Regions from separate parts of the Mesorhizobium sp. 1B3 genome, predicted to be linked through region 3. Evidence: riboswitches for the same ligand, from Rfam matches in the RefSeq annotation. Region 3 holds a riboswitch; each other region holds the start of a gene.
The links. A riboswitch is a leader RNA that binds a small molecule or an ion and turns the genes downstream of it on or off. The one in region 3 is predicted to bind cobalamin.
Positions count from the first base shown of each region.

Region 1: another riboswitch for cobalamin. It lies ahead of ACCO56_RS18490 (TonB-dependent receptor plug domain-containing protein); the one in region 3 lies ahead of ACCO56_RS00925 (DUF1636 family protein).
Region 2: another riboswitch for cobalamin. It lies ahead of ACCO56_RS29160 (TonB-dependent receptor); the one in region 3 lies ahead of ACCO56_RS00925 (DUF1636 family protein).

Region 1 covers NZ_JBJHDO010000006.1:239,961-250,210, reverse strand. The annotation lists gene ACCO56_RS18505 (ABC transporter permease) at 1-484, shown strand, start outside; gene proX (glycine betaine/L-proline ABC transporter substrate-binding protein ProX) at 540-1,586, shown strand; gene ACCO56_RS18495 (DUF1349 domain-containing protein) at 1,864-2,442, opposite strand; cobalamin riboswitch at 2,529-2,732, shown strand; gene ACCO56_RS18490 (TonB-dependent receptor plug domain-containing protein) at 2,912-4,849, shown strand; gene ACCO56_RS18485 (ABC transporter substrate-binding protein) at 4,856-5,734, shown strand; gene ACCO56_RS18480 (FecCD family ABC transporter permease) at 5,731-6,732, shown strand; gene ACCO56_RS18475 (ABC transporter ATP-binding protein) at 6,729-7,532, shown strand; gene ACCO56_RS18470 (NAD-dependent epimerase/dehydratase family protein) at 7,650-8,501, shown strand; tRNA gene ACCO56_RS18465 (tRNA-Ser) at 8,663-8,752, shown strand; gene ACCO56_RS18460 (class I SAM-dependent methyltransferase) at 8,902-9,540, shown strand; gene ACCO56_RS18455 (hypothetical protein) at 9,702-9,890, opposite strand; gene ACCO56_RS18450 (hypothetical protein) at 9,887-10,120, opposite strand; gene ACCO56_RS18445 (cold-shock protein) at 10,234-10,250, opposite strand, start outside.
Region 2 covers NZ_JBJHDO010000015.1:112,050-122,299, reverse strand. The annotation lists gene ACCO56_RS29175 (FecCD family ABC transporter permease) at 1-145, opposite strand, end outside; gene ACCO56_RS29170 (ABC transporter substrate-binding protein) at 152-1,123, opposite strand; gene ACCO56_RS29165 (ABC transporter ATP-binding protein) at 1,123-1,911, opposite strand; gene ACCO56_RS29160 (TonB-dependent receptor) at 1,908-4,250, opposite strand; cobalamin riboswitch at 4,242-4,444, opposite strand; gene ACCO56_RS29155 (hypothetical protein) at 4,550-4,849, opposite strand; gene ACCO56_RS29150 (cupin domain-containing protein) at 5,196-5,792, shown strand; gene gabT (4-aminobutyrate--2-oxoglutarate transaminase) at 5,928-7,229, shown strand; gene ACCO56_RS29140 (NAD-dependent succinate-semialdehyde dehydrogenase) at 7,404-8,843, shown strand; gene ACCO56_RS29135 (SMP-30/gluconolactonase/LRE family protein) at 9,050-9,922, opposite strand; gene ACCO56_RS29130 (MFS transporter) at 9,943-10,250, opposite strand, start outside.
Region 3 covers NZ_JBJHDO010000001.1:197,153-207,402, forward strand. The annotation lists gene cobN (cobaltochelatase subunit CobN) at 1-2,606, opposite strand, end outside; gene cobW (cobalamin biosynthesis protein CobW) at 2,613-3,650, opposite strand; gene ACCO56_RS00925 (DUF1636 family protein) at 3,647-4,177, opposite strand; cobalamin riboswitch at 4,213-4,415, opposite strand; cobalamin riboswitch at 4,477-4,668, shown strand; gene ACCO56_RS00930 (CbtB domain-containing protein) at 4,704-4,883, shown strand; gene ACCO56_RS00935 (CbtA family protein) at 4,899-5,630, shown strand; gene cobU (bifunctional adenosylcobinamide kinase/adenosylcobinamide-phosphate guanylyltransferase) at 5,623-6,138, shown strand; gene cobO (cob(I)yrinic acid a,c-diamide adenosyltransferase) at 6,140-6,754, shown strand; gene cbiB (adenosylcobinamide-phosphate synthase CbiB) at 6,978-7,946, opposite strand; gene cobD (threonine-phosphate decarboxylase CobD) at 7,948-8,973, shown strand; gene ACCO56_RS00960 (glycosyltransferase family 4 protein) at 8,977-10,107, opposite strand.

The DNA.
Region 1 (10,250 bases), on a different contig from region 3:
CGGCGTGGGAACCGTTCCGGGCGGCGTCGCGGTGATTGTTGCGGCCGTTCCTCCGCTGATCCGCTTCACCAATCTCGGCATTCGGATGGTGGACGCCGAAATGATCGAGGCGGGCCGCGCCTTCGGGGCCACCAATCGCCAGCTCCTGTGGGAAGTCCAGCTGCCGCTGGCCCTGCCCACCATTCTCGGGGGGTTGAACCAGACCGTGCTCATGGCGATGGTCATGTCGGTGATCGTGGCCATGATCGGCGCCGAAGGGCTCGGGCTTGTGGTGCTGCAGGGCCTTGGCCGCCTCGACGTCGGCATGGCCGCGGTTGGCGGCATCGCGATCGTATTGCTGGCGATGATCCTGGATCGCATCACGCAGGGGTTGGCCAGACAGAAGCCGAAATCCGATCGAGGTATCCGGACCGCCCTGTCGCGGGCATTGCGGCCCCGGCGCGAAGATGTCGAAGACCTGGAAGCGCATCATCAGCAGATCTGAAGCATCCCACCCATTCAGACAGGACGACTGACATCCTGTCGCAGGAGGAGAATACATGACACTGAACTACAGCAAATTGGCAGGACTTGGGTTTGCCGTGACGCTCGCCACGGTTCTGGCGGGAGCGCCAAGCCATGCGCAGGACAAGCCCGGCGAAGGCAAAACCATCCGCTTCGTTTCGTCCGATAGCCTCGGCGCAAATTACGTTCAGGACCAGATCCTGATCGCCGGCCTCGAGAAGCTGGGCTACGAGGTGAAGCTGTCGACCATGAATATGTCGGCGATCCTGCAGGCGATGTCGCAGGGCGACCTCGATATGACCGGCGACATCAATTGGCCGCAGGCCCAGCCTGCCATCGAGCAGATCGGCGATACCGTCGAATTGATGAATGAGGGAACGATCACCGGCGGCGGCATCAACGGCTATGTGATCGACAAGAAGACGGCCGAAGCCCACAACATCAGCAATATCTCGCAGCTCAAGGACCCCAAGATCGCCGCCCTGTTCGACAGCGACGGCGACGGAAAGGCCAATCTCACCAACTGCGATCCCGCATGGAAATGTGGAGACGTCGTCGATTACCAGATCGAGGAATTCGGGCTGAGCGATACGGTGCGTTCGGTTCGCGCCAAGTACGAGCCGCTTGTCGCCGAGGCATTCGCGCGCGCCGATCGCGGCGAGCCGATCCTGCTCTACACCTGGAGCCCTTCCTGGATCGTCTATCGGCTGAAGCCCGGCGAAAACGTCGTTTGGCTGCCGATCCCGTACGACGCCCTTCCCGAAGGGGTCACGAAACCGAAGACGCACGAGATCAAGGATGTCGCAGGCTGTGCCGGCGGACAGAACCCGTGCCGCATGGCGGTGGGGCCGTGGAACTGGCGCACGCTCGGCAACAAGGAATTCGTCGCTGCGAATCCGGCCGTCAAGAAATTCGTCGAACAGGCGAAATGGCCGCTGGACACCTGGAGCAAATGGGAAGGCGATCTCGGAACCGGCGCCAAGACCAATGCCGATATGAAGAAGGTCGCCGACGCCTGGATTTCCGAAAACCAGGCCGAGTTTGACGGGTGGTTGAAAGAAGCTGCGGCCGCCGCGCAGTAAAGCGAGCAACCGACCGGGACCGGGACGAGGTTCAGATCCCGGTCGGGATGTTGCAAATATCCGATCTGACGTCCGGCAGGCTACCCACCTTGCTCAAGGTTGGCAGCCTGCCGTTTCGATCAGGCGGTCCAAACCGTTGCGATGCCGAACTCGAGCGCCGGCGCGTCTTCGCACGCGCAAAGGACGCTTCATCTCTCAGACCGGCATCCTGCTTTCCGAACCTTCGGTTCGAGCCGATGCGTTGGCGCGAAAGCCGAGCGGCCCGGATGGGCCTCTATCACTCCGCATGGAGTTTGCGCGAGATCGGCGGGCCGACCTCTATTCCTTTGAAGCTGGCTTCGAAGCCTGCGCGCTCCGGCGAGCAGGCCATGACGCCGACCCGCGCGTCGGCGTCGGAGAACGGAGCCAGGCGTGCCATGCGCCAAGGCGTTCCCGCGATGGAATACTGGATCCGAACGGCGTCGCCGTGGCGGGTGAGCCTTATGGCCACGCCTTGTTCCGGCCGTGCCTCCGGCAAGGGGATCACCGACCAATCCGACACGTCCCGCGTGACGACGACGCTGAAGTGCATCAGACCGTCTGTATATTCGATGCCGGTCTTGATCCAGTTTCGCTCGTCGATCCGCAGCATGAGGCCGGCCTGGTCGTAAAGATGCCGATAGTCTCCGACGACCGTCGCCGAAGCCGTGAAGTCGCCGGAGACGTCGGTCAGATAGGCGTGGCCGTTGTCGCGTACGAATCCGTAGAAGGTGTGGCGCCAGAAATCCGTCGCATCCTCGGTTGAGAGCGTCAGCTTCGCGCTGTCGCCTTGCCAGCGGGACGGCGGATTGAGCCAAGCGAATGCTCGTATTGCCATGTCTGCCTCGCACGCATTTGGATCGTCCGTGGTTGAGTCCACAGGGGAGCACATCTCCGCGGTTGACGATAGGGGATCGCCTCGCTAGCTTCCCGCCCGGAATTGGTTCCGCCGAGAGCGGACGAAGAGGGAACACGGTGAGGCCTGTCGGCCGAAGCCAGGACTGCCCCCGCAACTGTAGCCGTTGAGCCATCTTCCACGAAGCCACTGGGAAGCCTCGCGCGACCGGGAAGGCGGAAGAGGGGCGATGACACGGAAGTCAGGAGACCTGCCATTTCCGGTCACCCATGCCTGGACACGGGGTGTGTTCCGGCGCGGTCGTCCGTGGCGGTGACATTGAAAAGTGTTGCCGCATGCCGGAACGGGCGGAGGGTGAATCACGCGCACCTTTCCAAGCTGTTTCCTGCCTGCGGTTGGGCCAAACCGCAGGGCGAATCCTTTTGCCCTGCCTGAGCAGCTTGGGGCAGGAATGAACAGGCAACTGATGGGTGCTGGCGCGATCGCGCTGGCGTTGACGATAGGGGCTGGGGCGCAGCAGGCCGAAAGCGATACCGATGAAGCGCTTCGGCTCGACACGGTCCTCGTTACCGACGGGCTGACGCCGATCGAGCAGGAGAAATCCGGCAGGGCCTTCACGGTCATTTCGGGAAAGGAGCTCGAGCAACGCCAGATCCGCTACGTGGCGGACGCGCTGCGGCAGGTGCCCGGCTTCGCCGTCTCGCGGACGGGCTCATTCGGCGGCCCCACCCAGGTGCGGGTCCGCGGCACTGAAGCAAACCACCTCCTGGTGATGATCGATGGCGTCGAGGTGAGCGAGACGTCCACCGGCGAGTTCGACTTCGGCAGCCTGCTGGTGGACGATATCGACAGGATCGAGGTGCTGCGTGGGCCCCAGAGCGCCTTCTGGGGGTCGAACGCCATGGCCGGCGTCGTCAACATCATCACCAGACGAGGCGAGCGCAACAGTTTTTCCGGCAGCGCCCGGGTCGAAACCGGCACCGACGGCACCTGGCTGGGCGGCGTTTCGCTGAGCGGCGGCGGCGAGACCTACGACATCGCCCTGTCGGGGGCTTTCCAGAACACGGGAGGCTTCAACGTCTCCGATTTCGGAGACGAGCGGGATGGCGATCGCAATGCGACGCTGAACGGCCGCTTCGCCGCCGACCTGTCGGATGCCCTCAGCCTGGACGGGACCTTGCGCTACGTGAACCGCCGCAGCGATCTCGACCCGCAGGATTTCAACCCGGGTAGCCCAACATATGGGCTGGTGATCGATGGTTCCGACGAGACGGCTACCCGCGAATTGTTCGGCTCCATCGGCGTGACCCATGTCGCTCTCGACGGCGCGCTGACCCAAAAGGCTCGCGTCACCGGCGGGGATATGTATCGCGAGAACGTCGCAGAGATTGGAACCTCCTGGAGTGACGGCAATCGCTATACCGGCGTCTATCAGGCGAGCTATCAATTCGACACGCCGGGCCTGCTCGATGCAAGCCACCAACTCACCGGTGGATACGAGTGGCAACGCGAGACCTTCACGCCGTCGCATCTCGACCAGACCTTCGACCGGAGCACCAATTCCTTCGTCGGCGAATACAGAGGGGCCTTTCTCGATCGCTTCTTCCTCAACGCCGGCCTACGGCGGGACCTCAACGATCTCTTCGGCGATGCGACGACCTACAGCCTGAGCGGTGCTTGGAAGCTCACCGAAGCCACCCGCCTGCATGCCTCCATCGGCACCGGCGTCACCAACCCGACCTTTTTCGAACAGTTCGGCTATGTGCCCGATTCCTTCGTCGGCAATCCGAACCTCGATCCGGAGAAAAGCTTCGGCTGGGATATCGGCATCGAACAACGCTTCTTCGACGGTATGCTTGTCGCCGACATCACCTACTTCAATCAGGATCTCACCAACGAGATCGCGATAGTCTATGGCCCCGACTACACTTCCTCGGTAGTTAACCGCAACGGCGTGAGCAAGCGCCAGGGAATCGAGATCGGGGCGACGCTCGACCTCTTCAACGGCTTCTCGGCCAACGCATCCTACACCTACACCAAGGCGACCGAGCAGATGGTGGCCGGCGGCCCTCGGCTTGCCGAGATACGGCGCCCCGAACATTCGGGTTCGATCGGCGCTGCCTATCGCTTCCATGACGACCGCGCGCGCATCTTCGGCGAGGTTGCCTTCAATGGCGAAATGGAGGATCTGGCGTATGTGCCGAGCTTGCCGCCACGCGTCACCCTTGCTTCCTCCACCGTCGTCAATGTCGGTGGCAGCTTCAAATTCACCGAATATCTCGAAGCCTATGGCCGGGTCGATAACCTGCTCGACGCGGACTATGAAGAAGTGTTCGGCTACAACACCCAGGGCCTGACCGCCTTTTTCGGGCTGAAAGGTACGTTTTAGATGGAGATGCGCTTCAGCGCCTCGAAAGCAGCGAAGCGGAGCCACGCAAGCCTCTCCGGCTTGATGGCCGCTTTCCTGGCTTTCGGCTGCTTCGGCAACGCCGTCGCGGACGAGGCGCCGAAACGTGTCGTGTCGATGAATGTCTGCACGGACCAGCTTGCCATGCTGGTTGCCGGCGAGGGGCAGCTTCATTCCGTATCCCATCTCGCGGCCGACCCGAACAGCTCCGTTCTCGCCGAGCAGGCAAGGCGCTACGTGGTCAACCACGGTCTCGCCGAAGAGGTTTTCCTGATGCATCCAGACCTCGTGCTGGCCGGCACCTACACGACGCGGACGACCGTCGGCCTGCTGCGCCGGCTTGGCGTTCGGGTCGAGGAATTCACGCCGGAGAGTTCGATCGAGGACATCCGCGCAAACATGGCACGCATGGGAGAAATCCTCGGGCGGCAGGAAAGAGCCGGCGAATTGATAGCCGAATTCGACCAAGGATTGGCCGATCTCGCGGCGAAACCGCCGCCGCGCCGGGCGGTCGCTCTCTACGAACCGAACGGCTACACTTCCGGCGCGGGCACACTGGTCGACGCGATCGTCGCGGCGGCCGGCCTGGAGAACGTCGCCGACCGTTTCGGGCTTGTGGGGACCGTCCAGCTGCCGCTCGAACTGCTTGTCCTTGCCGCCCCCAACCTTCTGGTCGGCGGAGGGGACGGTCATGGGGCACCCGCGCTCGCCGAGCAGATTTTCGTGCACCCCGCCTACCGTGCCCTGCTTGGCTCCGCCGAGAGCATGACGGTTCCCGGCCCCTACACGATCTGCGGCGCTCCTTTCACGCTGGAGGTCGCCCGGCGCCTGCAGGCAGCGGCGCGATCGGAAAGGGGGGCCGAATGAGCGCCGGCGGGCAATATCGCCTCGTTCTCGCGTTGCTTGGCGTCGTGACCGTCGTGCTTTTCCTCTTGTCACTGACCGTCGGGCCCGCGGCGATCGGCTTTGCCGACAGCATCCGGGCGCTCTTTTCGGCGGATGCGGGCGCGGTCGCCGTCGTCATGCAGGAAATCCGCCTGCCGCGCGCGATCCTCGGCCTGATGGTCGGAGCGACGCTCGGCCTTTCCGGTGCCGCGCTTCAGGGGTATCTGCGCAACCCGCTGGCCGAGCCCGGCCTTATCGGCGTCTCCGCCTCCGCTTCGCTCGGCGCGGTGATCGCCATCTACTCCGGCCTCAGCCTGCTCTTCCCTCTTGGTTTGCCGTTGGCCGCACTGGCCTTCGCTGTCGTTGCGGTCATGGTCGTCCAGGCGCTGGCGGGCAAAAAAGGCGGCACGCTTGCCATCATCCTCGCCGGTGTCGCGGTGTCGAGCTTTGCCGGCGCCATGACCTCGCTCGCCCTCAACCTTTCGCCCAACCCCTTCGCCGCGCTCGAGATCATGTTCTGGATGCTGGGCTCGCTCAGCGACCGCTCCATGACGCATGTCTGGCTTGCCGCGCCTTTCATGCTGGCCGGCTGGCTCATGCTCGCTGCGCTGGGTCGTGGGTTGGATTCGCTGACAATCGGCAGCGACGCGGCACAGAGCATGGGCGTCGACATGCGCCGGGTGCAGTTGCTCGCCGTCTTCGGTACGGCCGCGTCGGTCGGTGCGGCGACGGCGGTTGCGGGTGCCATCGGCTTTGTCGGGCTGGTGGTCCCGCATATGTTGCGGCCGCTTGTCGGCTCGCGGCCGTCACGCCTGCTTGCCGCCAGCACGCTTGGTGGGGCGTCGATGCTGATGGCGGCAGACGTGCTGGTGCGCGTGATCGCGCCCGGCAGGGACATCAAGCTCGGGGTCCTCACCGCCATCGTCGGCGCGCCGTTCTTCCTGTGGCTGGTCTGGCGGACGCGGAGGGCTGAGACATGACACTGCTTTCGGTGTCCTCCCTCAGTGCCTCCCTGAGCGGCAAGCCTGTCCTGAAGGATATCTCGTTCGCCGTTCGCGCCGGCGAATTCGTCGGTCTGCTCGGCCCCAACGGCGCGGGGAAGTCGACGCTTCTGCGCTCGATACTCGGCCTCACCCCTTCCCAGGGCGAGGTCGCCGTGAGCAACCGCCCGGCCGCCGCCCTTTCGATGGCGGAACGGGCCCGTCTCGTCGCCTACCTGCCGCAGGAACGTGAGATCGCCTGGGGGATGGCGGTCGAGGATCTGGTTTCGCTCGGCAGGACACCGCATCGCAGGGCCTTTGCCGGTCTTGGCCGGGACGACCATGCGGCGATCCAAGGGGCCATGCGGCGCATGGAAATCGAGCATCTGCGACATCGGGCGGCGACCGAGCTCTCGGGCGGCGAAAAAGCGCGCGTGCTGATCGCACGCGCCCTGGCGCAGGATGCCCCTCTGCTTCTCGCCGATGAGCCCACGGCCGGGCTCGATCCGTCATACCAGATCGCGCTGATGCGCATCTTCGCGAAACTGGCGGAGGAAGGCCACGCGGTTATCGCCTCCCTCCACGATCTCGGGCTTGCCGCGCGCTGGTGCTCGCGGCTGGTTCTGATCGATCGCGGCTCGACCGTGGCGGACGGCCCGCCGCCGGCGGTGCTTTCGCCCGAGCGCGTCCGGCAGGTCTACGGGGTGGAAGCCTATTTCGGCGAGGCCGCCGGCAAGATGATCCTGCAGCCATTCGACGTCATGGCCGGGAAACCGGCAGAACAAGACGGAAATGGGTGAGCGAACCGGGGCACCTTTTCCGTTCCGCGGCCATCTCGTGGATTGACCCGACCCAAGTCCTGTCCCAGCACCCCGTTCATGCGCTAGACTGGCGTCTCCGATGGAGGAGATCGCGGAATGACCAGGGTGATCGTGACGGGTGGCAGCGGCAAGGTCGGCCGTGCTTGCGTGGAGGATCTGCTGGCGCACGGCCATGACGTCGTCAATATCGACGCCGTGCCGCCGGCTCGCGAGGTTTGTCCTTTCGTTCAGGCTGACCTCACCGATTTCGGGCAGGCTTTCGAGGTCTTGTCGGAGGTCGACGACCGGCTGCGCGATATCGATGCGCTGGTTCACTTGGCGGCGATCCCGGCGCCGGGCAAGAACCCCAATGCCGTGATTTTCAAGGTCAACACGGTCAGCACCTACAATGTCTTCGAAGCTGCCCGTCGCTTGACGATACGCAACATCGTCTGGGCGTCGAGCGAGACCGTGCTCGGCCTTCCCTTCGATCGGCCGCCTCCTTATGCGCCTGTCGACGAGGATTATCCGGGCCGGCCCGAGACGGCCTATTCGCTGTCGAAGCTGCTCGGCGAGGAGATGGCCAAGCAGTTCTGCCGATGGGACCCCGCACTGAAGATCGTGGGATTGCGCTTCTCCAATGTCATGGAGCCGCAGGACTATGAGCGGTTTCCCTCGTTCGACGCCGATGCGCGGCTTCGCAAATGGAACCTCTGGGGCTACATCGACGCGCGCGACGCCGCCCAGGCGATCCGCAAGGCGCTGGAGGCGCCGATCAAGGGCGCGGAGGTCTTCATCATCGCCAATGCCGACACGGTCATGTCGCGGCCGAATGCCGAGCTGATGGCGGAGGTCTATCCGGATGTCCAGCTCAAGGAGGGCATCGAGCCGAACGAGACGCTGCTCTCGATCGACAAGGCGAGACGGATCCTCGGTTACGAGCCGCGCCATGGCTGGCGCGGCGGCTGATGTTTGCCGCCGTGATAGCAGCTCCCGCGTGCCCGGCACGGCGACCGGTCGCAATCGGCATGGGAAGATCGAAAAGAAGCGTCGGGAAAGCCTTGGCAATTGCCCGGCAATCGACTAGATGAGCCCCGCGCCCTGTTGCTTCGCGGCACCGCGGCGCATGCGGAGAGGTGGCCGAGTGGTTGAAGGCGCACGCCTGGAACGCGTGTATACGGGAAACCGTATCAAGGGTTCGAATCCCTTTCTCTCCGCCATTTGCCGCTTTTTACCCAGGTACTCTGCAAAATAACCACCCAGTCACCGCCGATAGCCGCCCAAATTTCTTGGAGCTTGGCGTGAGCGGAACGGCCTTGGACCTTTAATGCGGGATATCCGAGGTGGGGATCTGAGGAGCAACCCTGAGATGAGCGTAGCGGACGACGTCCGTTTCTGGGACCGGACTTCGCGGCAGTACGCCACGAGTGCGATTGCGGATCAGGCCGGATATGAGCGCACTCTGGACCAGACCCGCGCCCTGTTGAAATCAGACGACCGTGTGTTGGAACTAGGCTGCGGAACAGGAACAACGGCGCTCCGGCTCGCGGGCGACGTCCAAGACTATCTTGCGACGGATATTTCCGCTGGAATGATCGCGGTCGCCAACGAGAAGCACGCCGCTAGTCCCATCCCGGCTCTTACATTCCGCATTGCGACCGTAGAAGCGCTTGCGCCTGTCGCCGGGCAGTTCAACGCTGTTCTGGGATTCAACTATCTTCATCTGGTCCGCGACCTGCCTGGAACGTTGTGCCGCATTCACGCCTGGCTCGCAGCGGAGGGCTTGTTCATCTCCAAGACACCCTGCGTCGGGGATATGAACCCACTCATCCGGCTTGCGTTGTTGCCCGCGATGCGCGCGATCGGCAAAGCACCCTACGCAGGCGTCTTTCGGGCGGCGGAGCTGAGCCGGCATATATGCGCCGCAGGCTTCGACATTCTTGCCAGCGAAAGCCACGCAACGAAGGGCAACGACAAGCGCCCTTACATCGTGGCTCGCAAGAGGTGACGCGAACGGCCGAGGCTGCCTGGAACTCTTCTTGTCCTGATTTTCGACGAAAATTCGAGTGGTGTTTCGGATGTCTGGACCAGATTCTCCCCGCTGGTAGCCGAGGAGCCGCCCGGGGGGCACCAGACCGCTTACAAAGGCGCCGCAGCGGCGCCCAATTCTCAGTTGGAGAGTTCGAACACGACAGCGTGGCTGGCGATTTCGATCACCTGGACCGATGTGGCACCATGCAATTTGGCTTTGATCAATAATTGCGCCGCGGCGAAATGCTCGGCCTTCTGAACCGGGCCACCCATCGGTATCGACGCTACCTCGTTATTGCCGCGAAGGAAGCGAACCCGGTATGTCACGCGGTACCCGACGCGTTGCGGCGGCGAGCAGCCAGGCGTTTGGCAGGTGTCGTCAATTCGGTTTGGGCCTCTCTCGCCAACCGGGCGTGGCGAAGCCTTTGAGTTTTGGCATCACGCTTTGCCGCCTCATCCTCGATGATCGAGCGGGCAATTCTGGTCGTCGTATCGTTCTTGGCCTCCGTCGACGTCGGCTTCGGCTTGAAGATGCCGTCTGGTATCGGTTTGCTCACATTCGCTCTCCAGTCTCGAAAACGAAGAAGGCCGGGAACTGCCCGGCCTCTCCAAGTCGCTTCATCGGCCTATGCCAGTACATCCGTGGTCATGGACCGGAAGCGATTGTTGCTTACAGCGCTTGAAGGT
Region 2 (10,250 bases), on a different contig from region 3:
CCGGGACTATCCTGTTGGTGGCGATCGACCAGACGGTCGAAAAGGGAATGGGCGCAGTGCCGAAGCTCACCGACAGCGTGATGGCCGCAACGACGGCGATGAGGGCCGCGGCGACCGCGATGGCGGTCTTTTCTCGGAGCCTCATGACCGATCAATTCCCGTGGAGGAACCCTGCCAGACGCTCGACGGCCGAGACGTTGCGGGGCCCGGGCGTCAGGTCGTCGTAACCGAGCACCAGGAAGCGATCCTGACGGATCGCCTCGACAGCGGCGAAGGCCGGATTGGACTTGAGGAAGGCGATCTTCTGTTCCGCGGTCACGTTGCCGTAGTCGACGACCACGATCGCGGAGGGATTGCGATCGACGACGGTCTCCCATTCGGCACGGATCCAGCTCGATTCCACGTCGGCGAGGATGTTGGCTCCTCCCGCCGCGTCGATGATCGCCTGGGGCATGGAGTAGCCCCCGGCGCTCACCGCGACCTTTTCGCCGGAATCGTAGATGAAGACGGTCGGCCTCGTGGAGACGCCTGCCAGCCTTTGCGTCACGGCGGCGAGACGGGCCTCGTAGCTGTGGATGAGTGCTGCGGCTCGGTCGGCAACGTCAAAGATCGCCGCCAGATTGGCGACATCGCGATAGAGATACTCGAAGGAGGGCTGTTTCGCCCGCCCCAGCCGGATGCAGCTCTCCGAGAGTTCGTAGACGGGGATCCCGAACGCTGCCAGTGCCTCGGGCGTGATGTCGCCGCCGACCCGCATGCCGTAGCTCCAGCCCGCGAAGTAGAAATCGATGTCGTTATCCAGGAAGGCTTCGAGCGTGGGATAGCCGCCTTGCAGTTCGGCAAGGCCAGCGGCCCCAGGAAAAAGCTCGGTCGATTGCTTGCGAATGCGTTCACCCTGGCCGAAGAAACCTGCCATGCGATCCTCCAGCCCGAGAGCGAGCATGATTTCCGTCAGGTTCGAACCGTAACTCGCGGCGCGACGGGGCGGCGTCTTGATCGTGACCTCGCGTCCGCAGCTCTCGACAGTGACGGCGAAGGCCGGTTGGCCGGCAAGGGCAGCAAGAACGAGGGCAAGCAGCGGAATCGGATGGATGATCGACAAACCGGAAGCTGGAAAACCCATTATCCTCTCCCCGGGAGATGGAAGGAAAAGCGCGGCCTGCCATCGTGCGGGTGGCGGTCCACGGTCGTTTCGACCTCGAAGGCTCGCCGAACCAGTTCCGGCGTCAGAACCATGTCGGGGGGACCGAAACCGAGCATCTTGCCGCCTTGCAACACCAGAACCCCGTCGGCGATCGCCGCGGCAAGATTCAGGTCGTGCATGGTGGCGATGACGGTCGCGTCGAGCCGCCGCAGATCCCGCAGGATTTCGAGCTGGTGGCGGATATCGAGATGGTTGGTCGGCTCGTCCAGGATGATCAGCCCGGGCTCCTGGACGATGGCGCGCGCCAGCATGACGCGCTGCTTCTCGCCGCCCGAAAGGAAGGCGAAAGCCCGATCGGCCAAGGCCGTGAGCTCGAAACGGTCGAGCGCCTCCTCGACCTTCAGGCGGTCGGGCGCCTTCCAGGAAAACGGGCCGGCCTGATGCGGCGTTCGTCCCGTCTCCACCACCTCGCGGACCGTGAAAGGGAAATCCGTCGGCGTCTCCTGGAGAACGACGGCGACCTTCCTCGCCACTGCCCGGGCCCCGACGCTCCAAATGTCCCGCCCGTCGAGAAGGATAGTGCCTGCGATCGGCCTGTGATGGCGGTAAAGACAGCGCAGCAGCGTGGATTTGCCGGCCCCGTTTGGGCCGACGATCGCCGTCACCGTGCCGGCGGGAATATCGAAGCCCACATTCTCGATGATCGGCCGGCCGGCGGAGGGGCCCCAGGAGATACCCTCCGCGGTGATGGCGGCTGGCCCGCTCAAAAGGCCAGCCTCAGCGTAAGCGAGGCCGAACGGGGGGCGCCGAGCAGCCATTGCGTCGCATTGCCTGATGTGGCGTAGACCTCGTCGAACAGGTTCTCGACCGTGAGATCGAGCGTCGTCTTCGGGTTGGGCCGCCACTGGAGTCCGGCATTCACCACCGCATAGGCAGGCCTGGTGCTCGTATTGGAGTCGTTGGCGTAGGTCTTACCGACATAATGGACGCCGCCCAGAGCGGTCCAATCCTCGGCAAAATCCCAGGACGCGTAGAGATTGGCCAGGCGTCGGGGAACATTGGGCGGGGTCTTCCCCGAGAAGTCGCCGCCGGCCTGGATGTAGTTGTCATATTCGGCCTGGAGGATCGTGCCGTTGGCGTCGATGCGCCATCCGGCGCCGAGATCCAGGCCGATCGCCGCTTCGATGCCCCGGGAGGATTGCCGGCCGATCTGACGGGTGATCGAAGGATTGTCGGGATCGCGGGCGAGCACGTTCGTCTTGACGATGCGGTAGGCTGAAAGCGTCGCTTCGGCGCGGCCGTCGAGAAAGGCGTATTTAACCCCGACCTCATATTGCTCGCCCTCGGGGAGCGCATAGTCCTTCTGGGCCTCGGACAGGGACAGAAGATTGCCGATCGGCTCGGCCGCCCTCGAATATTGAGCGTAAAGCGCCATGTCCGGCAGCGGGTTGTAGACAGCGCCGATCCGCCAATTCAGCGAATCGTAAGTGCGCTCGAAGCCTGCTCCGGTCTGGGGGTCGGTGCGGGTCACCTGAGGGCTGTCGTAACGCAGCCCGCCGACGAGCGACCATCGATCGGTCATGGCCAGCCTGTTGTCGGCGAACAGTGAGTACTGCCACACGGTGCTGCGATTGCTCGTGACGAACTTGTCGGGCCCAATGAAGTGGCCGGGGTCGAAATCGAGAGCCGTCACCGTCGACTGGCCGGGATAGGGCGAATTGTTGGTGTTGGCGAAGCTGATCCGGTTGACGTCGAAGCCTACCAGCGTGCTGTTGTCCATGCCGGCGATGGTGCTGTCGAAGGAAGCGTCGGTGCGGTTGCCGTACTGCTCGTAATCGTGACGGATAGCGATGTAGCTGCTGCGCAACACGTCGTCGGTCGCCGACCTGTGGCGATAGGTTTCCACGTTCCGCCATTGGCGATCGCTCGACACCCGATAGGTCGTACTACGGAGGGTGAAGTTCTCGGTCGGGGTCCACTCTGCCCTGACTTGGGTGAAGTTGTCCTGGAACCGATTCAGCGCATCGGCGACGTTGTAGTTTTGCTTGCGCAGGCGTTCGTCCAGCCTTCCATCGACCAGCGGCGTGCCGAAATATCCCACCGGCTCCGCGTAGCCGTAGTCGTGAGAGAAGGTGAGATTGAAATCGTCGCTCACCTGCCAGAGCGCGCTGCCCGCGAAAGCAAGGCTGGAAGCGTCGCCTCGTTCCAGCCATCCTTCCGTATCTCTCGCGCTGATGTCAAAGCTGTAGGCGAGACTGTCGTTGATCGGGCCAGCGCTGCCGAGGGCAAGGCCTCTCCTGCCATCGGTGCCGACCGTGGCCATGATCTCGTTGCGTCGCCCCTCGGTCAGCGGCTTCTTGGGGATGACGTTCACCGCCCCGCCGATTGCGCCTTCGCCATAGAGAACGGAGGCCGGCCCGTGCAGGATTTCGATGCGGTCGACGGTCCAGGTGTCGAAGGGAAAAGTGATGGTGCCAGAGCCGGGATAGATGCGGGTGCCGTCGTAAAGCCGGGCGACGGCTCCCAGCCCGGTGAAGCCGCGCATGCCGAGCGATGTGCCGCCATTGCCGGGCGCGCCGAGGAAAGTGATCCCGGTGCCGTTGCGCGCGATGGCCTCGTTGACATTGGTCTGGACGCGGTCGCGGATCGTTTCGCCGTCGATGATCTCGACGCTGGCCGGCGTTTCCAAAGGCGTCAGTTCGAGGCGGCTGCCGGCCTGCGACCGCGTCTCGAGGTTGGGTCCCGGCCCTGGCCGATCGCCCTTGCCGGTGACCTTGATTGCGTCCAGTTCGAGTTCTGTCGTCCGAGCGGCGGGCCGCGGCGGGTCGTCGCTCCGTGCGTCCAGCGCATGTGCGCCGGCCGTTGCCAGCGCGGCCATGACGAAAGTACTCCCGAATAGCAGGGATGGCCGGTTTTGCGGAGGAGTCGGATCGAAATTCGGAACGGACGGGTGCGGCGTGCGCTCGGCACGGATTTTGAAGAACAAGGCGGAATGCTCCAGCGGTACGTTGCACGTCACCGCGATCAGCACCGCCTTTGCCGCCTCGAGAGCAGCCAGGGATCGGCTCCACCAGGACACCCCGCCCGGCGTGGTCGCGCATGACAACGGCCGACGGCAGGTCTCCTGACTCGCGGATCATCGCTTCCCGTCGCCTTCCCGGGACCGCGGGCCCAGTGGCATGTGGACGGAAAACTAACCGCTTACAGTTGCGGGGGCAGTCACGGCATTGGGCGCTGGGGGCGTCCGCACCGTGTTCCCTTTTGATTCCCTTGCGGGAAACCGTCGTGCTCTTGTTAGTGGGCACGCTGTGGTTGCGTCAAGCCGAGAGATTCTTTGATCGTGAAGTTCTGGCGAGAATGAGCCGGAGAAGCGGGTCGCGGATTAGCGCCGCGCGGCCGCGGTCCCTACACCTTGCTGCTGGAAACAGCCATCAGGCCGAAAGTCAGGAACACCACGGGCAGCGAAATCCAGTCGAGCAGCATATGCAGCCTGATCCAGGATTGCGGGCTGTCGAGCCAGGCTCCGAACGCCGCGGCACCGTTGCTCATCGGATCGGGCCCCAGCATTTGCAGCGCGTCGACGACAGAGAACGACAGCCATATGCCGGCCCTGACCGACCAGAAGCACTGCAATCCGAGCAGGCTTGCGCCGATCAGCATGAAGGTCAATCCGGAAAGTATTCCCTTCTCTGCGCTCGCTGGCATATTTCCATCCCCTCTTCTTCCATAGTCAGGCTACTTTGGTGATCCGTCAACAAAAAAGAATAGCTCTAGAACATATGATCTAGGCGATCGCTACGGATTTTACTCAACCAAGAATAGATCGTGTCCTTAACTTACTCATGGAGGGCCGATGATTTGCGGCGTCACCGCTGGGGCGGCGGCCTGCCAGTCTCGCAATTCTCCCGCGGTGAGCCTCGACCCGGGCGCAAGGGAGCAAAGGCGGCCGAGCTCTCGGATGGCTGAAAAATCAGCCGCATCCGTCTGTGTTGTGTCCCCGCCTTCGGCTCAATAGTATGTCCTGGCAAACAGATTAAGCAGGAGATTCTGGGTGACGGGCGAGCGGGAAGGCGTGTTCGATGTCGGCGCGAGATTGCGCGCCATACGCGTGGCCGCCGGGCTCTCGCAGCGCCAGGTCGCCCAGCGAGCGGGCGTGCCGCATGCGCAGATCTCCGTGGTCGAGCAGAACAAGTCCAGCCCCTCGGTTGCGACCTTGCGCAGGATTCTCGGTGGTCTCAACATCAGCATGGCCGATTTCTTCGAGGAGGACCGCGCCACTCCGGAAGGGCCATTCTTCGGTTTCGACGAGCTGCTCGATCTCACCTCGAAGCTTTCGGCGACAACAAGTGCTGAACCGCGCGGGAGGCTGACGTTCCGTCAAGTCGGCGATGCGCGACGCCACAATCTCCAGATACTGCACGAAGTCTACGAACCGCAGGCCGACACCGGCGAGACCTTGCTGCAGCATTTCTCATCCGAGGGCGGCATTGTGATCGCGGGGGAGCTCGAAGTCACCGTGGGAGAAGAGGTGCGCGTGCTGAAGCCGGGCGATTCCTATCTTTTCGACAGCCGGGTGCCGCACCGTTTCCGCAATCTCTCGGACAAGCGGACAATCGTGATCTCCGCCTGCACGCCGCCCTACCTCTAAACACATGTCGCCCAAAAACCGTTCACGCACTTCGTTCCCACCCATCTTTGATCCAGATCCGGATGAAATTCCGAGCAGGCCTTTGCTCAAAATTATGAGCATGCTATAGACCTCCGCGCCAAAAGGAGGGCTCCAATGACCACGAATGCCGAATTGCGTGAACGCCAGGGCAAGGCCGTTGCCGGAGGCGTGGCAACACGCGCGCTGTTTGCCGAACGCGCCGAGAATGCTGAATTGTGGGACGTGGAGGGGCGCCGCTTCATCGATTTCGCTGCGGGCATCGCCGTTGTCAACACCGGCCACCGCCATCCCAAGGTGATGAAGGCGGTGGCGGACCAGGCGGCACGCTTCACGCATACATGCTTCCATGTCGCGCCCTATGAAAACTACGTGGCGCTGGCCGAACGGTTGAACCGGATCGTGCCGACGGGCGCGGAGAACCGCACCATGCTGGTCACCACCGGTGCCGAGGCGGTGGAGAACGCGGTCAAGATCGCGCGGGCCCACACCAGGCGCTCCGGCATCATCGCTTTCAGCGGGGGCTTCCATGGGCGGACCCTGATGGGCATGGCGCTGACCGGCAAGGTGGCGCCATACAAGAAGAATTTCGGTCCGTTTCCGGCCGAGGTCTTCCATGCCTCTTTCCCGAATCCCTTCCTCGGCATCACGGTCGAGGATGCCATTGCCGACCTCGAGCGTCTCTTCGCCGGCGACGTCGATCCCGAGCGCATCGCCGCTTTCATCGTCGAGCCGGTCCAGGGTGAGGGCGGCTTCAACGTCGCGCCCGCCGAATTCCTGGTGAGGCTGCGCGAGATCGCGGACAAGCACGGCATCCTGTTCATCGCCGACGAGGTCCAGGCAGGCATGGGGCGGACCGGCAAGATGTTCGCGATGGAGCATGCCGGCGTGAAGCCCGATCTCGTGACACTCGCCAAGGGTCTCGCCGGCGGCTTTCCGCTCTCGGCGGTCGTCGGCAAGGCCGAGATCATGAACGCCGCCCATCCCGGCGGTCTCGGCGGCACCTATGCCGGCAATCCGCTTGCTGTCGCCGCTGCCAACGCCGTGCTTGACGTGATCGAGGAGGAGGGGCTGTGCGCCCGTGCCGCCGCGATCGGCGAGCGGATCACCGCTCGGCTCAATGACCTTGCAGCGCGGCAGGGCATGGAGCGCATCGGCGACGTGCGTGGCCTCGGCGCCATGGTCGCGTTCGAACTGGTCGAGGACCGGCATACGAAAGCTGCCGCGCCGGCGCTCACCAACGCCATTGTCGCCGAAGCGGAAAAGCGGGGTCTGATCCTGTTGTCTTGCGGCACCCGCGCCAATGTCGTCCGCATTCTCGTGCCGCTGACCATTTCGGATGCGACGCTGGACGAGGGGCTCGACACGCTGGAAGCGACGATCGAGAGCGTCTTCTCGTCGGTCGCCGTGGCGGCCTGAAGGGTACGAGTGAATGGTCGATGGTGAAATGGTGAATGGAATTTCGGCATTGCCGCGACTATCTCGTTTACCAATCGCCGGACAAGTCGTGAAGGATCGACAATCGATGGTAAGGGGGATGCCGCGCCCCAAGAGCCATTCACCATTCACCCGCTTCGCTATTCACCACAAGGAATGAGAATGTATCCCGATACGCTTCTGCACATCGACGGCGCCTGGCGCCCCGCCGCTTCCGGTCGCACCATCGCGGTGATCAACCCCGCGACGGAGGAAAGGATCGGCACCGTAGCCCATGCCGACAGGTCCGACCTCGACGCAGCGCTTGCGGCGGTGGCACGCGGTTTCACCGTATGGCGCAAGACGTCGGCCTATGAGCGTTCCGCCATCATGCGCAAGGCGGCCAGCCTGCTGCGTGAGCGCGCCGGCGAGATCGCGCGGCTGATGACGCTCGAGCAAGGCAAGCCGCTGGCCGAAGCCCGGGGCGAAACCATGGCCGCTGCCGACACCATCGAATGGTTCGCCGAAGAGGCGCGTCGCGCCTATGGCCGCATCGTGCCGTCGCGGGCCGTCGGCGTCACCCAGCTCGTGACGCGTGAACCCGTCGGGCCCGTCGCCGCCTTCACGCCGTGGAACTTCCCGATCAACCAGGTGGTGCGGAAGGTTTCGGCCGCGCTGGCGGCGGGCTGCTCGATCATCGTCAAGGCGCCCGAGGAAACGCCTGCCTCTCCGGCCGAGCTGATCCGTGCCTTTGTCGACGCCGGCATTCCCGCAGGCGTGGTCAATCTCGTCTACGGCGTGCCCGCCGAGATCTCGGAATACCTCATCCCGCATCCGGTCATCGCCAAGATCTCCTTCACCGGCTCGACGCCGGTCGGCAAGCATCTCGCGGGCCTCGCCGGCCAGCATATGAAGCGTGCCACGATGGAACTCGGCGGTCATGCGCCGGCGATCGTCTTCGACGACGCCGATGTTGATCGCGCCGTCGCCGTCCTGGCGGGATCGAAGTTCCGCAACGCCGGCCAGGTCTGCGTGTCGCCGACCCGGTTTCTCGTCCAGTCCGGCGTGCACGACCGTTTCGTCGAAGGTTTCGTCGCCGCGGCAAAGGCGGTCAAGGTGGGCGACGGCTTGGCGGAAGGCACCACCATGGGGCCGCTTGCCAACGAGCGTCGCATCCCGGCGATGGAAGCGCTGATCCAGGACGCGCTGCAGAAGGGCGCAAAACTCGCGACCGGCGGCAAGCGCATCGGCAACAAGGGTTACTTCTTCGAGCCCACGGTCTTGACGGACGTGCCGACCGAGGCACGCGCGATGAACGAGGAGCCCTTCGGTCCGCTCGCCCTGGTCTCCCGCTTTTCCGACGCCGACCAGGCCATCGCCGAAGCGAACCGCCTGCCTTTCGGGCTTGCGTCCTACGCCTTCACCGAGTCGGCGGCGACGGCCGACCGTCTGGCCGACGAGATCCAGGCCGGCATGCTGACCGTCAACCACAATGGCCTTGCGCTTCCCGAAGTGCCGTTCGGCGGCATCAAGGATTCTGGCCATGGTTCGGAAGGCGGCACCGAAGCGATGGAAGCCTATCTCAACACCAAGTTCGTGACGCGCCGCGGGCGCTGAACCCGGGCCTTCGGAGCATTCCTGGCGCTAACGTATTTCGTTGCGCTTGCCTCGTCTGACGAAGGAATGCTCCGACCCGGTGTCGTTCCGAAGTGACGAAGGGCCGTGGGCCATGCCTGCGGCCCTTCGTCGGTAAGCAGTCCCGCGGCCGTCGAGAGCCGCAAAGCAACGCCGTCCCCGCAGTCTTCCCGGCTCTTTACAGCGGATCAACCGGCGAAATCGATCTCCGGGATTCCTTTGACGCCTGGCCGCGCGGCGAAGACACGGCCCGCCAAAGGCTGGCTGGCAAGCTGCTCGGGCAAGAGATTGTAACGCATGGAAGTGATGTAGAGGGTCGAAAGGTCGTCGCCCCCGAACATGACGCTTGTCACGCGTTGGGTCGGAACCTTGATGCCGCCCATGCGCTTGCCGTCGGGATCGTAGCGGCCGATCGACCAGTCGCCCACCTCGGCGATCCAGAGGCAACCTTCGGCGTCGATCGTGCTTCCGTCCGGGTGCCGGTTCGCGGCGGCAAAGTCGATGTGGATTCGACGATTCTCCACCGTGCCGGTCTCAATGTCGTAGTCATAAGCGTAGACGTAACCCGGCCTCGATTCGTTATGATAAAGCGTCTTGTTGTCCGGGCTCCAGGCAAGTCCGTTCGACAGTTGGATGTCGCCGGCGACCTTCGTGACCGTCAGGTCGGGATCGACGCGGTACAGCCCGCCGATCGGGGCCGCGATCGTCTTGTCCATCGTTCCGGCGAAGAAACGCCCGCGCCGGTCGCACTTGCCGTCGTTGAAGCGTTCAATCCCGAAATCGATAGGGGCTGGCAGCTTGCGTTCCTCTCCCGTGTCGAGATCGACAAGGGAGAGTCCGGTGCGGGATGCGGCGATGATGCCCCCCGACTTGCGAGTGGCGATCGAGCCAGGCATGCCGGAAACGGAATGGCTGACTGTCTTTCCAGTCCTGATGTCATGCCGCCAGACTGTGCGCCCGGTAACATCGATCCAATAAAAGGCGCGCTCGCGCTGCGACCAGAGCGGCCCTTCCCCGAGATCGCAAACGCCGTCGAATACGGGTTCGGCGGTTATGTCCATATCGTTTCCTCCAACTGCGTTCAGGTGTGATTGCCGCTGCGCGGCCTGTCGGGGCAGGTGCTGTAGATGGCGAGCGCCAGGGTGAGCATCAGGGCCAAAGTGCTGAAGATGACCTGGTACACCTCGACCGGAAGCCCAACCGCACCCGGAGCCAGGACGCCTGCAATGATCCCCGTCAATGCCTGCATGCAGGCCGCGCCGCCGAGCACGGCGGTGTTGACCAGAGTGGCTCCCCGACCCATCAGTCGGTCGGGATAAAATCCCTTGCCGTGCACGATGATGACGATCGTGTAGCCGGATAGGAAACCGATGCCGGTCAGTTGTGCCG
Region 3 (10,250 bases):
GCCTTGCGTGCCGTCTCGGCCAGCGGGTTGTCGCCGGGCGCCTCGTCGCGCGCCGCGATCGCCGCTACCGCGGCATCCAGCAGGGCGATTTGGGTCGGAAACATGTCGCGGAAAAGGCCGGAGATCCGCCAGGTCACGTCGATCCGCGGCCGGCCAAGCATGGCAGGCGGCAGCACTTCGACGCCGGTGACGCGGCCGGTCGCGGGATCCCATCGTGGCCGGCAGCCCATCAGGGCGAGGCCTTGAGCGATCTCTTCGCCGCCGGTGCGCAGGCTGGCGCTACCCCAGAGGTCAATCACCAGTGAGCGCGGCCAGTCGCCGTGATCCTGCAGATAGCGCCGCAAAACCTCGTCGGCCGCGGCCTTGCCGAGTTCGAAGGCGGTCGGCGTCGGCATCGTGCGGGGGTCGGCTGTGAAGAGGTTGCGTCCGGTCGGCAGCACGTCGGTGCGCCCACGCGCCGGCGCGCCCGACGGACCGGCGGCGACATGCCGCCCGTCGAGCGCGTCGAGCAGCGCCTTCCTTTCGGCTTCCGCGCTCCGTTGGCGCAGCGGATCGGTTTCGTCCTTGGGGGACCGGCCATAGACATGAAGGCCGTCCTTGATCGCGAGGTCCTTGAGGTCGCATAGCCACGCATCGATGCGCATCAAGGCGGCGTCGGCATCATCCGCTTCGCTGACGCCGGCCTCGCGCGCCAGTCCGGTCTTTCCGGCAGTCTCGACGATCAGCTTGGCCAGTCGGTCCCGGCGGCGCCGGTCGAGGCCGTCGGCCTGCGCATATTCGTCGACCAGGCGCTCGAGGGCCTGCTGGTTCGGGTCGAGCCCGGCTCCGGCAAGTGGCGGCGGAAGATGCCCGATGGTGACGGCCGCGATCCGGCGCTTGGCCTGTGCAGCCTCGCCGGGATTGCTGACGATGAAAGGGTAGATGACGGGAAGGGGGCCGGTGACGATCTCGGGGAAACACGCGCTGCCGAGGGCGACGGTCTTGCCGGGCAGCCATTCCAGCGTGCCGTGCGCACCGACATGAATGAGCGCGTGGCAGCCCAGTTCCTCCCGCAGCCAGAAACCGAAGGCGAGCAGCCTGTGATGCGGCGGCAGCGACGGGTCGTGATAGTCGGCGCGCCGGTCCTCGCTCCGCCCGCGATCGGGAGCAAGCGCGACCGTGACGTTGCCGAAGCGTGCCGCACGGAAAGTCAGGTCGAGATGGCCGGGTTCGCCCCACGCAGCCGCGACCTTGTCTTGCGCTTCGGAGGGAATGGCAGCCAGAGACTGCCGATATCTGTCCGGCGAAGCACCTTCGTTTCCGCTTTCCAAGCGGGAAAGCAGGTCGCGGGGCGTATCCGGAATGTTCTCGACAGCATATCCTTCGGTCTTGAGGTCGTGCAGCATGGCCAGCACGCTCGTCGGCACGTCGAGACCGACGGCATAGCCGGTACGTCCCGCCGCGCCGGGATAGTCCGGCATCAGGATCGCGACACGCCGATCGCAGCGCGGTGTTGCTTGCAGCCGACGGAAGGCCGCGATCCGATCGGCGACTTGCTCGATCCGGTCCGGCTCCGGCCCGTTCACCATGCCCTTGAAGGCGAGCGCATCGTCGCGGATGCCTTCATCCTTGAAGGCAATAGCGCCGGCCATAATGCGCCCGTCGAGTTCAGGCAGCACGACATGCATTGCGAGATCGGCGGGAGCGAGCCCGCGTTGCCCCGTTTCCCAGGCCTCCCTGCGCGTGGTGGCGACCACGGCCTGGAAGACGGGCACCCCGATGCGGTCGAACAGCGTTTCGCCCGTTTCCGTTCCGCTGGCGAAGGCTGTCGTGGCCACGATCAGCGGCGGCGCGAAGCGTTTCGCTGTTTCCTCGATAAAGGCGGCGGCCTCCGGGTCCTTCAGGCTCGGCACGAAAATCGGCGCCGGGAAGATGCCGCGCTCGCGCAAAGCCGTGCAGAGCGCATCGATCGGCGCGATGTCGGCGGCAAGCAGCATGGATCGGTAAAAAAGCATCGGTAGGATCGGCGCGCCGGCCGGCCGGCCGGCGAGCAGCGTCTCTACGGCCACGACGCCTGCGTCCGGATCATAGCAGCCTGTTTTGGCCAGCGGTTCCGCTGGCCGGGCGACCACATCCGTGCCGGCGTGCCCGGCGAGACGGCGCATGAGGCCACGCATGTTCTCCGGTCCGCCTTCGCGGAAATAGGCCAGGAGCTCGTCGAGCTCGGAGCGTGGCAAGGTCGAATGGGCGATCAGCGCTGCATCCTCGTCTCGACATTCCCCGGGCAGCAGGGCAAGGCGGATGCCGTGCTCGCGGGCCACCGCCGCCAGCCGGTCGCAACCGTAGCGCCACCACTCATGCCCGCCGAGAATGCGCACCAAGACGACCTTGGCGTGGCGCGCGACCCGATCGATCCAGAGATCGACCGACATCGGGTGGCGGAGGTCGCGCAGCCGTGCGAGCCTCATGGAGGGCATCACGTCCCCCTCGGCCTTCCACGCCGTCGCAAGGGCCGCCAGGTCGCTGTCGGTGAAGGACAGCGCCACCATCTCCGCCGGCGCCTGCCCGAGGTCGACGGGCTCGATCAAATCGTCGAGCGAGGCGGTGGTGGCGGCGAGGATATGCACGATGGCCTATCCGGCGAGAATGTTTTCGACCGCCGGCCGGTTCAGCCCCTTGAGGCCGATCACCACCAGCCGGCTCCGGCGATCTTCGCCGGGAGCCCAGGCGCGGTCGTAGTAATGGGAGACGCGCGGGCCGACCGCCTGGACGAGGAGCCGCATCGGCTTGCCCTGGACGTCGACGAACCCTTTCACGCGCAACACCTTCTCGGCTTCCGAAGCGGTGCTGACGCGCCGGGCCAACAGCTCGGGATCCGTGATCGCCGGAAGATCGACGACGAAAGTATCGAAGTCGTCATGATCATGGTCGAGTTCGTCGTCATGATGGGTCTTGCGATTCTCTATGTCGTCTTCCACCGCCAGGCCGAGGCCGAGCAGGATGGACGGATCGACCTTGCCATGGGTCGAAGGCACGATCTTGACCGCGCGCGACAGATGTTCCTCGACCAGCGCGCTCGCGCGGGCGGCTGCATCGGTATCGAGCAGATCGCTTTTCGACAGGATGACCAGATCGGCGCACGCCACCTGATCCTCGAACACTTCCTCGACAGGGTCCTCATGATCGAGCGAATCATCGGCCGCGCGCTGCGCCTGGAGGGCGTCCATGTCGGAGGCGACGCGGCCTTCCGCGAGCGCCGGCCCATCCACCACGGCGACAACGCCGTCGACCGTGACGCGTCCCTTGATGGCGGGCCACTGGAAGGCCTGCACCAGCGGCTTTGGCAAAGCCAAGCCCGACGTCTCGATCAGAATGTGGTCGACCTTTGGCGAACGGGAAAGGATCTGGTCGAGGGCAGGAACGAAATCGTCGGCGACGGTGCAGCAGATGCAGCCATTGGCCAGTTCGACGACATTCTCCTCGGGGCAGGCCTCGATGCCGCAGCCCCTGAGGATCTCGCCGTCTATGCCGACATCGCCGAATTCATTGACGATGATGGCGAGGCGCTTGCCGTTGGCGTTCTCCAGCATGTGCCGGATGAGCGTGGTCTTGCCCGCACCGAGGAAACCGGTGACGACGGTGCAGGGGACGCGATCGGCGGAAGCGGTCATGGATTGTCCTTAAGGGTTCTCGGAACGCCGGGCGTCGCATCGGGCGCACGGCGCTCCATCTCTTTGGTTTGGCCGCATTTGTGCGACGCCATGTGATCCCACATGGCTGCAAAATGCTCCGGGGGAGGGATGCGGGCGACGAGCCCGCGTTTCAGACAATCGGGCCGCCCGCGCCAGGGCATCAGCCCGTCCGTCGATTGCTGGAAGAGCTTCGCGCCGGCAATCAGATCGTGGGCGGCGTCGGTGCCGAGATCGCCAAAGACGTAGCTCCAGGCGCCTTGCTTGATGAAGGCTGCGGAGAGCCTTCTCTTGCAATTGCCCAGGCATTCGGCCTGCTCGACGCGGACATCCGGGAAGGTGTTCGCTTCCCGCGTCGCTGCGCCCAGCAATTCGCCTGGACGGGGGCGAGCATCGGAACCGGAGGCGTCGCGGCAGGAACTGCACACGACGATCGTCACGACCGATACCGCCGAGGTCGATGCCTCGACGCACGGATCACCGACGGCAATTGTTTCGTCGAACTCCAAACCGCGCTCCTTGCCCGGGACACCCGCCAGGCTTTCAGGATTGATCAGGGACGGCAGGTCTCCTGGCTCACGGGTCCCAGCTCTCGCGCCGCCTTCCCGGTGTAACCCAGTGGCAATCGGCCGAAAGCTCGCCGCTTACAGTTGCGGGGACAGCTGCGGATTCGGGACAAGAACCCTCACCGCATTCCCTCTTAGCTCCTCTCATTGCTCAGAGGAGACCGTCGCGGAGTTTGTAGGCCGCGTCGCATCCGGCTGTCAACGCGTCGGAAATATGGTTTGCCGGAATGACGATTTCGGTTAAGACTGCCTGTATCGACGGTTCCCTTCGGGGAATGAAGAGGGAATGCGGTGAGGGATTTCCCAAATCCGCGGCTGCCCCCGCAACTGTGAGCGGCGAGCTTCTCCCGACAGCCACTGGGCATCGAGCCCGGGAAGGCGGGATGAAGCGCCGAGCCGTGAGCCAGGAGACCTGCCGTCGACGTAAGGAACGTTCGCGGCCCTCGGGTGGAGGGCGAAAGGATTGAGAATGAACACGGTTTCCACGTCTCTCGGTGCGTCCGTCTCCGCGCAGTCGCGTTATCTGCAGCTCGCGCTGGCCGGGTTGCTCGGCATCTTCGTCGTCGGCTTTCTGGGTTTCTCCCACATGGAGGCCGTCCACAATGCCGCCCACGACTATCGCCATTCCATGGCTTTTCCCTGCCACTAAGAGCGGAACTCCATCATGACCGTGTTTCGCAACGTCGTGTTCGTCGCGGCGCTGGCGGGGCTTGTCGCGGGTGTCGTTCTCGCGGCTCTGCAAGCCTACGCCACCGTGCCGCTCATCCTTCAGGCTGAAACCTATGAGGCTGCCGGCGACAGTGCCGGCCACGATCATGGAGACCACTCCGCGGCCGGACATGCTCATGACCATGGCGAAGAGGCTTGGGCGCCGGCAGACGGCTTCGAGCGTTTCGCCTACAATGTCGGGGCCAATATCGTCAGCGGCATAGGCTTCGCTTTGATCCTGATCGTCGCCTCGGAACTCGCTGGGGGCATTGCCGGGTGGCGTCAGGGCTTGTTCTGGGGCTTCGCCGGCTTTGCCGTCTTCACGTTGGCGCCCGGCCTCGGTCTGCCGCCGGAGCTGCCGGCCATGCCTGCCGCCGATCTATTCGACCGCCAGGTCTGGTGGGTCGCCACCGTTGTCGCGACCGCGATCGGGCTCGCTCTGATTGCGTTTCGACGTTCCCCGGTATTTGCGCTGGTGGGCGTGGCCCTGATCGTTGCGCCGCATATTGTCGGGGCGCCGCAGCCGGCGAGCCATGATTCGCCGGTGCCGGCCGATCTGCATCATTCCTTCGTCGTGGCGACCACGGTCACCAACCTGCTCTTCTGGCTTGTCCTCGGCGCTGTCGCCGGCGCGGTCCGCTGCAGGGTCGGCGGTGAAGAGGCAGAGCTAAGTGGTCGCCTTGCCTGAGAAGGGCAGCTTGACCCTCCTTCTCGGCGGGGCTCGCTCGGGCAAGAGCAGTCACGCCGAAAGCCTGGTCACAGCCCTGCCGCCGCCATGGACCTATGTGGCGACGGCTCAGGCCTTCGATGCGGAAATGGAGGAACGGATCGCATTGCACCGCGACCGGCGCGACGGCCGCTGGAATACGGTCGATGCTCCGCTCGATCTCTCAGTGACGATCCAGGCTATTCCCGACGGCCTGCCCTTGCTGGTCGATTGCCTGACCCTGTGGCTCAGCAACCAGATGCTGGCCGGGCACGATGTCGAGGCGGAGAGTTCCCGGCTGGCTGAAATCCTCGCCAGTCCGAGAGGCCCATGGTTCGTTGTTTCGAACGAGGTCGGGCTCGGCATCGTGCCCGACAATCCGCTCGGCCGGCGTTTTCGCGATGCGCAGGGGCGGCTGAACCAGAAAGTGGCGGCGCGGGCCGACCGGGTCCTGTTCATGGTGGCCGGCTTGACGATGCAGGTGAAGTAGAATGAGAGACATCGACGAGAAGGACGCCGAGCGCCACCGTGCCAAGATGGCGAAACGCAAGGCCGTGCAGGATGCCGAGGTTGCCGGCAAGACGGTCGAGAAGGGATTGCTGATCGTCAATACCGGGCCCGGCAAGGGCAAGTCGACGGCGGCTTTCGGCCTGGCCTTGCGCATGCTCGGCTACGGGAGGCGGGTCGGCGTCGTGCAGTTCGTGAAAGGAGCTTGGCACACGGGCGAGAAGGATGCTTTTGCCGTTTTCGGCGAAAAGATCGTCTGGCACACGATGGGTGAAGGCTTCACCTGGGAGACACAGGATCTGAAACGCGACGTCGCCGCGGCCGAGCGTGCATGGGGAAAGGCGCTGGAGCTGATCGCGGATCCTTCGATCAGCCTGGTCATCCTCGATGAGCTTAATATCGCGCTGCGCTACGACTATCTCGACCTGCGCTCCGTGGTGGCGGCGCTCAAGGGCAGACGCGAGGGATTGCATGTCGTGGTCACCGGGCGGAATGCCAAGCCGGAACTGATCGAGGCGGCCGATCTGGTCACCGAGATGGGCCAGGTGAAGCACCACTTTGCTGCAGGCGTGAAGGCGCAACAAGGCATCGAGTTCTGATGTTTGTGTAGCGATGCCGTTTTTGGTTCCTGCGCGGCCGCACCCCCCTCTGGCCTGCCGGCCATCTTCCCCTCAAGGGGGGAGATCGGACGCCCGCTGCGGCTTCGCCAGTCGTCGCTGTGGCAGAACAAGCGCCGTCGGTGACCACAGCCAATCTCCCCCCTTGAGGGGGAGATGGCCGGCAGGCCAGAGGGGGGTATGCGGCGATGATTGCTTGGCCTGCTCAGACCGAAACCCACACCACCGCCGCCGCACCCATGATCCCGATCAGCAGCCCATCCGCCCACCAATAAAGGAGCAGCGCGCGCCGAATGTCGGCCGCTGTCGCCTCGCGGCGGCCGCCTGCGCCCATCGTCGCATCATCGACCAGCACACCGCCATAGTGACGGGGGCCGGCGAGCGCGAGGCCCAACGCTCCCGCCATCGTCGCTTCCGGCCAGCCGGCATTGGGCGATCGATGCCTGTGCGCGTCCTGGCGGACAGACTGCCAGGCGGCTTTCGGCGAAGCGCCGGAAACGAAGAAGGCAGCGAGCACGATCAGCAGGGCAGAGAAACGAGAGGCAGGAAGATTGATCAGGTCGTCGAAGCGTGCCGATGCCCAGCCGAAGGCCTCATGCCGTGGCGAGCGATGGCCGATCATGCTGTCGGCCGTGTTGACCGCCTTGTAGATCGCCGCGCCCGGCAGGCCGGCGACGGCGAGCCAGAAGGCCGGCGCGACGATGCCGTCGGAGAAATTTTCGGAAAGGCTTTCGATGGCTGCGCGCGAGACGCCGGCCTCATCCAGCTTTTCGGGATCCCGGCCGACAATCCGGGAAACGGCCCGGCGACCGCCTTCGAGGCCTTCCGTCTCCAGTGCTTGCGCGACCGCGGCCACATGCTCGCCCAGGCTGCGTTGCGCGATGAGACTGCTGGCAACGACAGCCGCGAGAAGGGTGCCGAACGGCAGCGCCAAGGCGATGTTTTGCACGGCCAAGGCAGCCACGCCTGTAGCGGCCACGATTCCCACCAGCGCGGCGACACCTGCCGCGCGACGCGTCGCATCGGGATCGTTCGTGCGGTTGAACCTCTTGTCGAGCGCAGCAATAAACGCGCCGATCCACATGACGGGATGGCCGATCACGGCAAGCAGGCGGCTTGGGTAGCCGAACACCCGTTCGATCGAGAGTGCCAGGAACGCGAGAAGGATTGACATGATGGACCTGACCGCTTCGGTGACCGATCACGGCGGAAGCCTTGCCCGCGCCCGTACGCTCTTTCCGGATGCGCCCGAGCCCTGGATCGACCTCTCGACGGGGATCAATCCGCACTCCTATCCGCTTTTCGACCTGCCCGCCACGTGCTTCTCGCGGTTGCCGGAGCCTGGGCGTATCAGTCAACTCGCGGCGGCAGCCGCCACAGCCTATGGCGCACCTTCGGCGTCACATGTCGCGCCGGCACCGGGCACGCAGATCCTGCTGCCGCTCGTCGCAGCGCTCGTTCCCGCCGGCCGCGCCTTCGTGCTCTCGCCGACCTATGCCGAGCATCGCCGCGCTGCGGCAATCGCCGGACACGAAGTCCTCGAAGTAAACGAATTCGAGGCACTGTTCGATGCCGACCTCGCTATCATCGTCAATCCCAACAATCCCGATGGTCGCGTGGTGGAACGTTCCCGGCTGCTCTCCCTGGCTGAATCCATGCGGCGCAAGGGCGGCCTTCTCGTCATCGACGAGGCCTTCATGGAGGTCGGGCCGCGCGAGGAGAGCGCGGCGGGCGATGTCGGTCGCGGCGGCCTTGTCGTGTTGCGCTCCTTCGGCAAGTTCTTTGGCCTGGCGGGGGTCAGGCTCGGCTTCGCGCTCGCTGCGGAGGAGGAAGTTCGGCGCCTCGAAGCGAGGCTCGGTCCCTGGGCGGTGGCCGGCCCGGCGCTCGAATTTGGCCTGAAGGCACTGGCCGACAGTTCCTGGCAGGAGGCGATGCGGGCTCGGCTGGCGCGGGAGGCATCGATGCTGGACGAGGTTTTTGCCCGCTCCGGCCTGCCCGCAGCGGGGGGAACGGATCTTTTCCGTTTCTTTCGCCTGGCTGAAGCCCAGAGGCTTTTCCAAACCTTCGGTCGTCGCGGCATTTTGGTGCGCAACTTCGCCGAACGACCGCATGACCTGCGCGTCGGCCTGCCAGCCGATTCCAGCGAGACGGGCCGCATCGAAGCGGCGCTGCGCGACTGGTCCGACGACGGAAAAGGATAAAGTTCAGCGGCCGAGGATCGTATCGGCGACCAGCGTGTCGGCACGCCTGGCGTCGAATTTCTCTTCCGCCATCGCGCGGCTCGCCCGCCCCATCGTCACGACCAGTTCGGGGTTGTCGACAAAGCGCAGCATCGCAGCGGCAAGCGCTTTCGCATCGCGCGCCGGCACTAGGACGCCGTTCACGCCATCATGCACCGTTTCCCGGCAGCCGGGGACGTCTGTGGTGATCACCGGTCGCGCCATCGCCATGGCTTCCTGCGTGCTGCGCGGCACGCCCTCCCGGTAAGACGGAAGCACGTAAACGCTGGCCTGAGCGAGCCATGGACGAACCGGGACATGTCCTGGCCATTCCAGAAGCCCTTCCCGCACCCAACCTTCAGCCTCACCTTGTGCAATCACGCCGGGATTGGAATCGAGTCCGCCGAGCAGGATGAACCGTGTCTCGGGATGTCTCGCCTTCACCAGGCGGGCGGCCTCGGCGTATTCGACGACGCCTTTTTCGCGCAGCAGCCGTGCCGTCATGAGAAAGGTGAGGGGGGCGACCACTGGCGGTGCAGGCTGCCACGCATCGAGGTCGACGCCGATCGCCCCCAGCTTCATGGCTTTGCTGCGGTCGACCAGCCCGGAGTTGGCGAACTCTGCTATATCGTCGTCGTTAAGGAAGAAAACTTTTTCCGTGCGGGCCAGGGCGAAGCGGTAAAGCCTCGTCACCAGCGCGCGCAAGAGGCGACGGCCGAGCCCTTGGCGTTCTTGGTCTCCGATGAAGACGTAGCCGAGCCCTTCGATCATCGCGAAGCGCTTGGGAATGCCGGCGAGCCACGCGGCAATGGTGCCGAAAGTGACAGGCTTGATGAAGTAGCCGAGCGAAACACTCGGTTCGAGCCGTCTGAGCAATAGGGCGAGCCTGATCGTGTCCGATAGATCGCGAAGCGGATTGGTCCCTGTGCGCGTGCCCGGATAGTCGATGGCCTTTGCGCCAAGAGCCTCGACCGCAGCACGGGTCACCTCGTCGTAGTCGGGGGCGAGCGCCAGCACCTCAACCCCGCGCGACCGGAGCGTCGTGATCAGCGTTCCCCGGAAGTTGGCAAGGGAGAAAGCCTGGCTGGTGATGAGAGCGAGCCGTTTCGGCGGCATCGAAGCTGTTCGCAAATCCGTGGTAGGGTCGGCTCGTTCCTAGGATGTTTGCGGCTCGGAAGGAAGATGGTCTCTCCGTAAAGTCCGGATTGCCGTTTTCTGAGCAATTGTTGTTTTGAATAGCATTTGCTCCTATTCTGCTC